3 regions of the Leuconostoc sp. S50 genome follow, and region 1 is predicted to be linked to each of the others. Evidence: predicted binding sites of a transcription regulator. Region 1 holds the regulator's gene; each other region holds the start of a gene.
What was found. The regulator Rex, encoded in region 1, represses fermentation and respiration genes when NADH is low (regulators of the CRP and FNR family bind a similar motif). The targets are predictions, from matches to a motif close to TTGTGAANTANTTCACAA.
Positions count from the first base shown of each region.

Region 2: the regulator Rex is predicted to act here: its motif matches at 1,241-1,258, upstream of adhP (alcohol dehydrogenase AdhP).
Region 3: the regulator Rex is predicted to act here: its motif matches at 1,346-1,363, upstream of IAE53_RS02910 (2,3-butanediol dehydrogenase).

Region 1 is NZ_JACVUE010000004.1:61,495-64,728, reverse strand. It holds gene IAE53_RS05050 (peptidoglycan bridge formation glycyltransferase FemA/FemB family protein) at 47-1,084, opposite strand; gene IAE53_RS05045 (redox-sensing transcriptional repressor Rex) at 1,090-1,740, opposite strand; gene tsaD (tRNA (adenosine(37)-N6)-threonylcarbamoyltransferase complex transferase subunit TsaD) at 1,839-2,855, opposite strand; gene rimI (ribosomal protein S18-alanine N-acetyltransferase) at 2,848-3,234, opposite strand, start outside.
Region 2 is NZ_JACVUE010000003.1:65,023-68,256, reverse strand. It holds gene IAE53_RS04215 (NADP-dependent oxidoreductase) at 204-1,106, shown strand; gene adhP (alcohol dehydrogenase AdhP) at 1,277-2,329, shown strand; gene IAE53_RS04205 (VOC family protein) at 2,374-2,706, opposite strand; gene IAE53_RS04200 (MFS transporter) at 2,712-3,234, opposite strand, start outside.
Region 3 is NZ_JACVUE010000002.1:70,335-73,568, reverse strand. It holds gene IAE53_RS02920 (NAD-dependent succinate-semialdehyde dehydrogenase) at 1-380, shown strand, start outside; gene IAE53_RS02915 (aldo/keto reductase) at 440-1,273, opposite strand; gene IAE53_RS02910 (2,3-butanediol dehydrogenase) at 1,507-2,556, shown strand; gene IAE53_RS02905 (helix-turn-helix domain-containing protein) at 3,175-3,234, opposite strand, start outside.

The DNA of each region.
Region 1 (3,234 bases):
TTTATTATTATACCAAAAAAGCGCCTGCCGGCGCTAATTTTTATAATCAATCAAATTGTTTGAGGTAATCTTTATAACCTTCTTCGTCAACGACCCAATCAAGTTCACCGATATATTCAGCATTAGGATCATGATAAGCAAATTCATGTTTGAACTTATAAAGCCCATCAGAAACATCAAATTCACCAATGCCACCAAAATCATATTCGACTTTGCCAAGCGACAGTCCCCATTTAAGCATCTCATATTGAATGGCAGCGGGTGCGTTATGTTTGCCAAATTCGCGATAAGAACCGGCATACATGTACCAAATTTCATCACCATAAGCAAAGCCTAAACCACCAGCAATCACTTGTCCTTCAAAATGAGCCAAATAGACTCGGAATAATCCTGTCCCTGCCCATAATTTTTGCATACGAAGGAAGTAATCTAGTGGTCTGTGGGTAATACCATGGTTTTTCGCCATTGCCACATAGGTATCAAATAGTGCTCGAATATCATCTTCACTATCGCCAAATGTAATTGTCACACCATCGCGAAATGCACGTCTGATATCATTACGAAGTTTAGGCTTGAAGTGCAACATCAATTCATCTTCATTTGTAATTGGCATAGCACCTTCACCGCGACCATCGTAGTATAAGACGACATTCTTGCGTGGTTGAATATTGCCATGCATGTGTGTAACCTGCGTATTACGTGTCTGGAAACCTGCATCAAGATATTTTTGATTCAACTCGTCAGAATACTGTACCTCAGGGTCCATTCTCAACAAGAAGACATTATCTGGTAAGGCTGCTAAAGCTTCCTTAATCAAATCCTTAATTAAATCAACATCTTCAATATCGGCAACCGGTCCACGGCCAGCATAAGCTAAAACTTTACCAGGGACGGCCTCAACTGTTAGTACTGACATAACTGCATCAATTTGTCCATCAGTTTCATGATAAACATAAACGTGGTTCCAGTTTGCTTTCAATTCACCCCATAGTGGATCTTGTGTGACTTGTCCTCTTGGATTTTCACGCACAAACTTTTGATATGCTGAGACTTTTTCTTGATCATCTAAATTTAAAATTGTCATTTAACTTATAATCCTGTCGTAATTGAACCGTAATTTTCAATGAAGTAAACCAACGTTTGCAATTCGTTGGTTAAGTCAACGTTTTGAACACGAACGTTGGCAGGGACTGTGACACGTAAAGGCGTAAAATTCAAAATACCTTTAACGCCGGCACTCACTAATTGATCTGTAATATCTTGAGCAACACCTTGTGGCACAGTTAAAATCGCAATGTTAATGCGCTGTGCACTAATTTGTTCCTTCAATTCACTCATTTTATAAATTGGAACACCGGCTAAAATAGTGCCTGTTCGCTTTTCATCAGCATCAAAGGCAGCAGAAATGCGCATATTTGAAGACTGATGGAAGTTAAAGTTAAGTAAGGCTTGTCCCAAATTTCCAGCACCAATCAACGCGACGTTAATCAAACTATCTTGGTCCAAAACGTTGGCAAAGAAATCTAGTAACGCTTTAACTTCATAGCCATAACCTCTTTTACCTAGTGCACCAAAATAAGAAAAATCACGACGAATTGTCGCAGCATCGAACTTAATGGCATCACTTAATTCTGATGATGAAATACGATCTGTACCAGCATCATGTAAGAAAGTTAGATAACGAAAATAAATTGGTAACCGCTTAGCGGTTGCGCGTGGTATTTTTGGTTGTTGCGTCATAATATATCTCCAGTAATTTCACTTGTGAACTTTTGCATAGTAATTGTACCATATATTTAAGGCTTTTGCGAAAAGATAGTGAAATATTCACAATGATGTCACGATTGTAACAATTCAAAATCTAATCCTGGATCCGTGTTAAGATCCAAATCCGCAAAGATATTTTGTTTATAATTCCAGTAACCAGCAGCACCAATCATCGCAGCATTATCGCCGGTATATGTCAGTGGGACTGGAATAAATATTGTATCATTGAAGTCATTTAAAAGTGTCGTTAGTGACTCGCGCAATTGTGAATTAGCGGCAACACCACCAGCCAAAACAAAGCTTTTAACTGGATAATGACGTAATGCGCGCTCCGTGCGACCGATCAACGCATCCACAACAGCATTTTGAAAGCTGGTGGCTAAGTCATCTTGATTAATCGTTTCTTGTTTTTGTTCGGCATGATGCACGTAATTAATAACGGCACTCTTTAATCCTGAAAAACTAAAATCATAGTTATCTTCGTGGGCCATAGCCGTTGGAAATTTAATGGTTGCTTTACCTCGGTGTGCCATTTCATCAATGGTTTTACCGGCTGGATAAGGTAGTTTTAATAGCCTTCCGACTTTGTCAAAGCTTTCACCAGCGGCATCATCTCTTGTTTCACCTAATACTTCAAACTTATTCTCAGATGTCATTAAAACTAATTCAGTATGACCACCAGAAACCATCAGGGCCATAGCTGGATATACGATTGGTTGATTAAAATTGGCAGCAGAAATGTGTCCTGCTAGATGATTAACGGGTATGATTGGCAAGTCGTGCGCCAAGGCAAACGTTTTGGCCCCCATCAATCCAACCAGCAGCGACCCAACAAGACCGGGGCCATAAGTCACTGCAACCGCATCTAAATCAGATGGTTTAACCTGAGCTTGCGCCAAGGCATCATCAAGCACTCTGGTGATCCACTCAATATGATGACGACTCGCTACTTCAGGTACAATACCGCCAAAGCGTTGGTGGGAATTGATTTGCGTCGCAACACTATTACTCAACACAATATGTCCGTCTTCAACTACTGCTACACTGGTTTCATCAGCACTCGATTCAAATGCAATTATTTTAGTCAATTTTTCGCTCCATCATAATGGCATCATCACCATTTTTGTAATATTTTTCTCGTCGATAATAAGGTTGAAAACCAACTTTGTGATACAGTGCCTGTGCTGCTGTATTAGTGCTAGCTACTTCTAAAAGTACGCGCTTCGTTTTAGGCAAAGCAAAGACCGCCATCAGTAAGGCTTGTCCAATGCCTTGATGTTGAAATTTAGGCGAAACACCTAAACTACCAACTTCAACCTCATCTAAGATTTGCGTCGCGCCAAGAAAGCCACCTGTCGTCACAAAATAAATAGAACGTGGACTACCAAGTTCATGCTCAAATACTTCTTTTGGCCAAGGAGACGGCGCAAAAGACTCATTTGCTAATTGCCAAATGTCATCAAGATC
Region 2 (3,234 bases), on a different contig from region 1:
CAGCCCGTAAGCAGTAGTTGAGCCAAACAGTAAAAAACATCACAGCATGGATTTTTGACTTCCTAATGTTGTGATGTTTTTTTTATGTCATTTTCTAATTGTTTTATAAAAATTTGAACCAAAATTAACATTTTATTGGCTAATTAGCTTACAATGTATGTGACAACGACTCAGACATTTCGAAGAAAAGAAAGTGTGAAAAAATGTACGCAATAGAGATGAAAGATTATGGCGACGTCGATGTTTTTGCAGAGGTAACAGATGCCAAAACACCAGACATTAAGCCCAGTCAGGTACTGGTTAAGCAACGTGCAACAGCTATTGATCCCTATGATGTAAAGTTTCGTGCAGGTGTCATGGGAACTAGTGCACCAACACCACTGATTAATGGCTCGTCTGTGGCTGGTGACATTATTGCAGTAGGTAGTGAAGTAAGTGATTTTCATGTTGGTGATCGCGTTGCTGCATCACCGCATCTCAAAAGTTACGCTGAATTTGTGGCTGTCAGTAGTAAGCAATTAGCTAAAATTCCAGCTGGTGTGAGTTATGAAACAGCTGCAGCAGTTGTTTTGGGTGGTCAAACGGGTTATCAAATGATGACGAGCGATTTAGATTTACGACCTGGTGAGAGCGTATTGATTCACGGTGGCGCCGGCTCTGTTGGATTTACTGCGATTCAAGTTGCTCAGGCAATCGGTGCGGATAAAATATACACAACCGCCAGTGGGGAATCAGCCGTATTCTTAAAGGCGTTCAATCCGCATTTACATGTTGTTGACTATAAGAAAGAAAGTTTGGCGACTGTTATTAAAGATAAAGTAGATGTCGTGCTTGATACCATTGGTGGTAAAACACTAACTGATTCTTTGAACGTGTTGCAACTCGAAGGTCGACTTGTGTCCATAGTTGATGATAATGATGACCCAAGAGTCACTCATAGTTTTATGAAGTCAAATGGTCAGCAATTGGCGGAATTGTTGCAGATGGTTGCCAGTGGTGATGTGAAAGTCAATATTGCTGAAGTGGCGCCATTTAATGTGATTAATCTGAAAGAATTCCATAGTCGTCAACACGTTTTAGGCAAGTTAGTTTTAAAATTCTCGTAATCCAACTTTTATTTTTAGAAACCGTAGAGGTTCTCTATACATTTGTTAGTGAAACACGTCACTTTATAAAAGAATTTTATGTAAATTTTACATAAAAACTATTTACAAATATGAATTTTATGGTTACAATTTACTTGTAAATAAATTCACATATATGAAAGAGGTTAAACATGAAAGCAGCAGTTGTTCGTGAAGTGAATGATGGGTATGTTGATTTAATTGATGATTGGCAACCACGTGCGCTAGGCTTTGGTGATGCTTTGGTTGATGTTGAATACGTTGGTCTTTGTCACACTGATTTGCACTGTGCTAATGGTGATTTTGGTAATCCAAACGAAATTGGTGAACGCAATGGTCAATTCCGTCGTGTTATCGGTCATGAAGGTGTGGGACGTGTTTCAAAGTTAGGCGAAGGTGCCGGTGATTATCTTAAAGTTGGTGATCGCGTATCAATTGCTTGGTTCTATGATGCTTGTGGTGTTTGTGACTACTGTGTTTCAGGTAATGAAACATTCTGCCGTAAAGTTCGTAACTCAGGTTACACGATTGATGGGGCGATGTCACAACAAGTTGTTGTCAACTCAAAATATGCAGTGAAAGTACCAGAAGGTTTGGATCCAGTTGAAGCAACATCAATCACTTGTGCCGGTGTGACAATGTATAAGTCACTTAAAGTTGGTGAAACAAAGCCAGGTGAATGGGTGTCAGTTCATGGGGCTGGTGGTTTAGGTAACTTGGCTGTGCAATATGCTCATAATGTATTTGGCGCACACGTAGCCGTTATTGATGGTAACGATGACAAGTTGGCTGCTGCTAAGGCTAACGGTGCTGAGGTGTTGGTCAACCGTAAGACCGAAGATGTGGTTGCTAAGGTTAATGAACTAACTGGTGGTGTGCATAACGCGCAAGTAACTGCTGTTAATGATGCAGCTTTCTCACAAGCTGTTAATGTTTTGCGCCCAATGGGTAAGTTAGTAGCTGTTGCTTTGCCACAAGGTGATATGGCACTCAATATTGCTAAAACAGTATTAGACGGCATTGAAGTTCGAGGATCGCTTGTTGGTACTCGTGCCGATTTGAAAGAAGCCTTCCAATTTGGGGCTGAAGGTAAAGTTAAGCCAATCGTCGAAACAGTTGATTTCAAGGATATGAATGATGTGATTGATGAGATGAAGGCTGGTAACATTACTGGACGTAAAGTCTTTGACTTCACAGCACTATAATCAAATAAAAACGAGATACAGAATTTGTATCTCGTTTTTTTTAACTATTGATTTGCCTCAAGTGTGATTAAATTACCTTCGGAGTCATGGATTTTAAAGGCGATTTTATTGCCGAAACGTGGCTCGGGCTTGCCTACAATCGGAATAAAATTATTTCGAAGATGTTGCTTTAACTCATCTTGATGGTCTCTAATCAACATTTCTAGTCGATCTGTTGATTCACCGGCTACAAAAATAATATCATCACCATCAATCATTAAGTGGCGACCACTTGCGTGACCAGATTGTGGTAGGTCGAATACATCACGCCAAAAACGGTAGGCGCGGTTAACATCTTGAGCAGGAATTGTTTTAATGTTGAGTTTTCTTGGTTTCATAATACTTATAGTATAGCTGTTTCACCGGTTTTTTCAACCTTCTCAATGTCATGTTGACGGGTTAAAATGATGTATACAACAGTCATCAATGTCACAATCGCCATGATTAACCACGAGATATTTGGTGAGATCAAATTTGCAATACCAAGGAACAAGAACTGACCAACTGGCGCGCTTGATAAAGCAAATGTATTGAGCAAACCACTGACACTTGCCAGCTTGTTTTGATCAATGCGTTTCATTAAAATAGCACCAAATTTTGGATTGACTTGCGCGTTAAAATAAGCAACGACAAAGGAAATAATCATCCATACACTGCCGTTTGGATAAATAATTGGCACGAGCTCTAAGCCTAGTACGCCAGTCAGCGCTACGGCTAGTAATTGCTTAGTCGTTAGATGACTCAGAAAAGGTATGGGCAGGAGAGAGCCTAACAACATCCCAGTTGAAAAGATAGCGCCAAACATCGCGACGGTAGTGCCAAAACTACCAATGAGCAGGCTTTTTTCGTGTAAAAGTGTGACATTA
Region 3 (3,234 bases), on a different contig from region 1:
CAGTTATCTTGACCAACATTACTAAAGAAAACCCAGCATTTTATCAAGAATTCTTTGGTCCAGTTGGACAAGTATACAAAGTCAAGGATGAAGAAGAAGCTATCGCTTTGGCTAATGATTCGCACTATGGTTTGAGTGGCGTTGTGTTTGGTGGTTCGGCTGAACATGCAACTGAAGTTGCATCACGACTAGAAACTGGTGCAGTCTTTGTCAATAGCTTTGGTGGTACATTACCTGAATTGCCATTCGGCGGTGTTAAAAATTCCGGCTATGGTCGCGAACTAGGCCGCTTTGGTATTGAAACATTTGTCAACAAAGAAACAATTGTGACGAAGCATGAACCAATTGATTTGGATGATGTATTCGGTGGGTTCGTTTAAAAATTTGATCAAAAGAAAAGCTTTTAATCTCTTATTGTTGAAGAGATTAAAAGCTTTTTTTAGAATTCTTGATAACTGGCAGGGTCTTGGTTATTAGTTCGACCATCAGGTTTTGACAGTGCGTTAATACGTGCCATGTCGTCTTCCGTGATGTCAAAATCAAAAATATCCAAGTTGCTAACTTGACGGGCAAAGTGAGTGGCTTTTGGAATAGGGAGAACACCAAGCGATACTTCCCATTTCAAAATCAATTGACCAACATTTTTGTGATATTTTTTAGCGATATCAACTAGGGTTGGGTTAGTCAATAAATCGCTTGCTCGGCCTAGGGGACTCCAAGCCTCAGTTAAGATATTGTGTTTAGAATTATACGCACGCATTTCGGCTTGATTAAAGAAAGGATGTAATTCGATTTGATTGACTACGGGTAAATGACCCGTTTCTGCTTGTAGCCGCTCTAGATGTTCAGGTAAGAAATTGCAGACACCGATTGATTTTACCAAACCAAACTTCTGTGCTTGAATTAGCGTATCCCATGCTTCAACATAATGATCATCAATTGGGTTTGGCCAATGAAGCAGGTATAAATCGAAGTAATCTAATTTTGAACGAAACAAGGACTCTTGAATTAAATCAATCGATGCTTGTTGGTCACTATAATATTTACCTGGTAACTTGGAAGTGATAATCAGTTCGTCACGAGAGACGTGAGATGCCTTGATGGCTTGACCAACAGTGCCCTCGTTTTGGTAGTTGAAAGCAGTGTCTAATAAACGATAGCCAGCTTTAATTGCTGAAGTGATAGCGTGAGCACCCGTGATACCGTTTAATTTATAGGTACCAAAACCAACTGCTGGTAATTGTTGTCCGTCACTTAATTCATGAAATGACATTTTCATTTTCCTTCTTTCTTAATTGATAACACTTACATTAAACGATAACTACAGGCGATGCAAAAATATTGCTTGTAAAATATCCTACAAACATAGATGGTAAGTGTGAGTTTTAGTTGTGTTTAATCACTATTTTTAGGTGATTTTTTACACAAAGAAATATAATAAGCGTTATAATATTACTAAAGACATATAGTCTTGAAAAACTTACTGTCATCAAAGGAGACATAATAATGAAAGCAGCTGTATGGCATGGTGTGAAAGATGTTAGAGTCGAGGATGTTGCGTTAAAGCCAGCAAAGTCCGACGAAGTTGTTGTACGTGTAGCGTATGCTGGAATTTGCGGCAGTGACTTACATGAATATTTGGAAGGACCCGTCTTTATTCCAGTTGATGCACCAGACATATTGACTGGTGGGCAAGCGCCATTGACAATGGGACATGAATTTTCTGGTGTCATTGAAAAAGTTGGTACTGATGTTACCAATTTTAAAGTTGGCGATCATGTTTCAATTAATCCAACAGTGACTAAGGGTATTTCACCTGATAATCTTGATGTTTATGATGGCTATAGCTTCATTGGTTTGAGCACAGATGGTGGTTTCACTTCGTTCGTCAATGTCCCAGAAGAAAATCTATATCATCTTCCAGAGGACTTTTCACTGAAATTAGCTGCCACAATCGAACCAACGGCTGTTGCTGTTCAAGCCGTTAAAGAAGGTGATTTGCGCTTTGGCGAAAAGGTTGTTATTTTTGGTGCTGGACCAATTGGTGTGTTAGTTGCTGCGGCTGCAAAAGCTGCTGGGGCAACTAAGATTGTTGCGGTGGACTTGTCAGAAGTTCGTTTGAAGAAGGCATTGGAAATGGGCGCAACAGATGTCATTAATCCTAGCCAAGTCCCAGACGCAATTGCTGCGATTAAAGAGATTATTCCTGGTGGTGCAGATGTATCATTTGAAGTTGCTGGCGTACAACCAACGTTCGAACAAGCAATTGACGCAACACGTCCACGTGGTAATGTTGTGATTGTTTCAATTTTTGCTAAGCCAATTAGCTTTGATCCAATGCAATTGATGAACGCTGGTGTCAAGTTGACCACAACGATTGCTTATTCAAAAGAAACGTTCCAACAAACAGTTGATTTAGTAAGCAGCGGTCAAATTGATGTTCAACCAGTTATCACCGATACTATTGAATTAAATAATATTGTTAATGATGGTTTTGAAGCGTTGACACGTGATAAGTCACAAGCTAAAATTTTAATTGATTTGAATCAAGCATAATTTAATATGTCTTAGAGCACACGGTAGCGTGTGTTTTTTTTGGTGAAATAAGACCGTTGTTACCGAACTGTTTCGGCGACTAACGTGTCGCACAAATGGGTCATTATCAGGGCTGTAGCTCAGTGGTTGTTTCAAAGGCATCATCCCGATTCCTAACTGATCGCATGATAGTAATTTAAAAAGAGCCCAAATTTTGTCGTGCTTGAACAATTTTGGGATTTGATTCAATGGTACGACCATGCATCAATATTTAGCATTGCTCATCAGATTGACGCTTGTGACGAAGGCCTTTTGATTGCGTGTGCCACGATTTCTTTATGGTTGTTTTAGACAATTACCATTAAAATCGTTCAGGGTTTTCAATATAAGAGAAAAAAGAGTTCTTGATTTTTCAAGAGCTCTTTTATATGTTAATCATGTTATTTTTTATTGTAGTATGACAGTATTCTATTAAATAACTGAGTGGTATCAGTATCATTTAAATATTCTGTAATGTTATAGGTTTTTTTTATTTTTTTTTCATTATTATTATAAACTCCGGTTAGAAAGAGTTGCCACAATTGTTGATTGGTGTTGAGTGATATTGTCTTCATTTCCAATTTATGAAGAAAAAAATGATCATGTCACTTTTTTTTGCACGATACTAGTTTCTAAAAAAATGATTATGATACTAGTGAT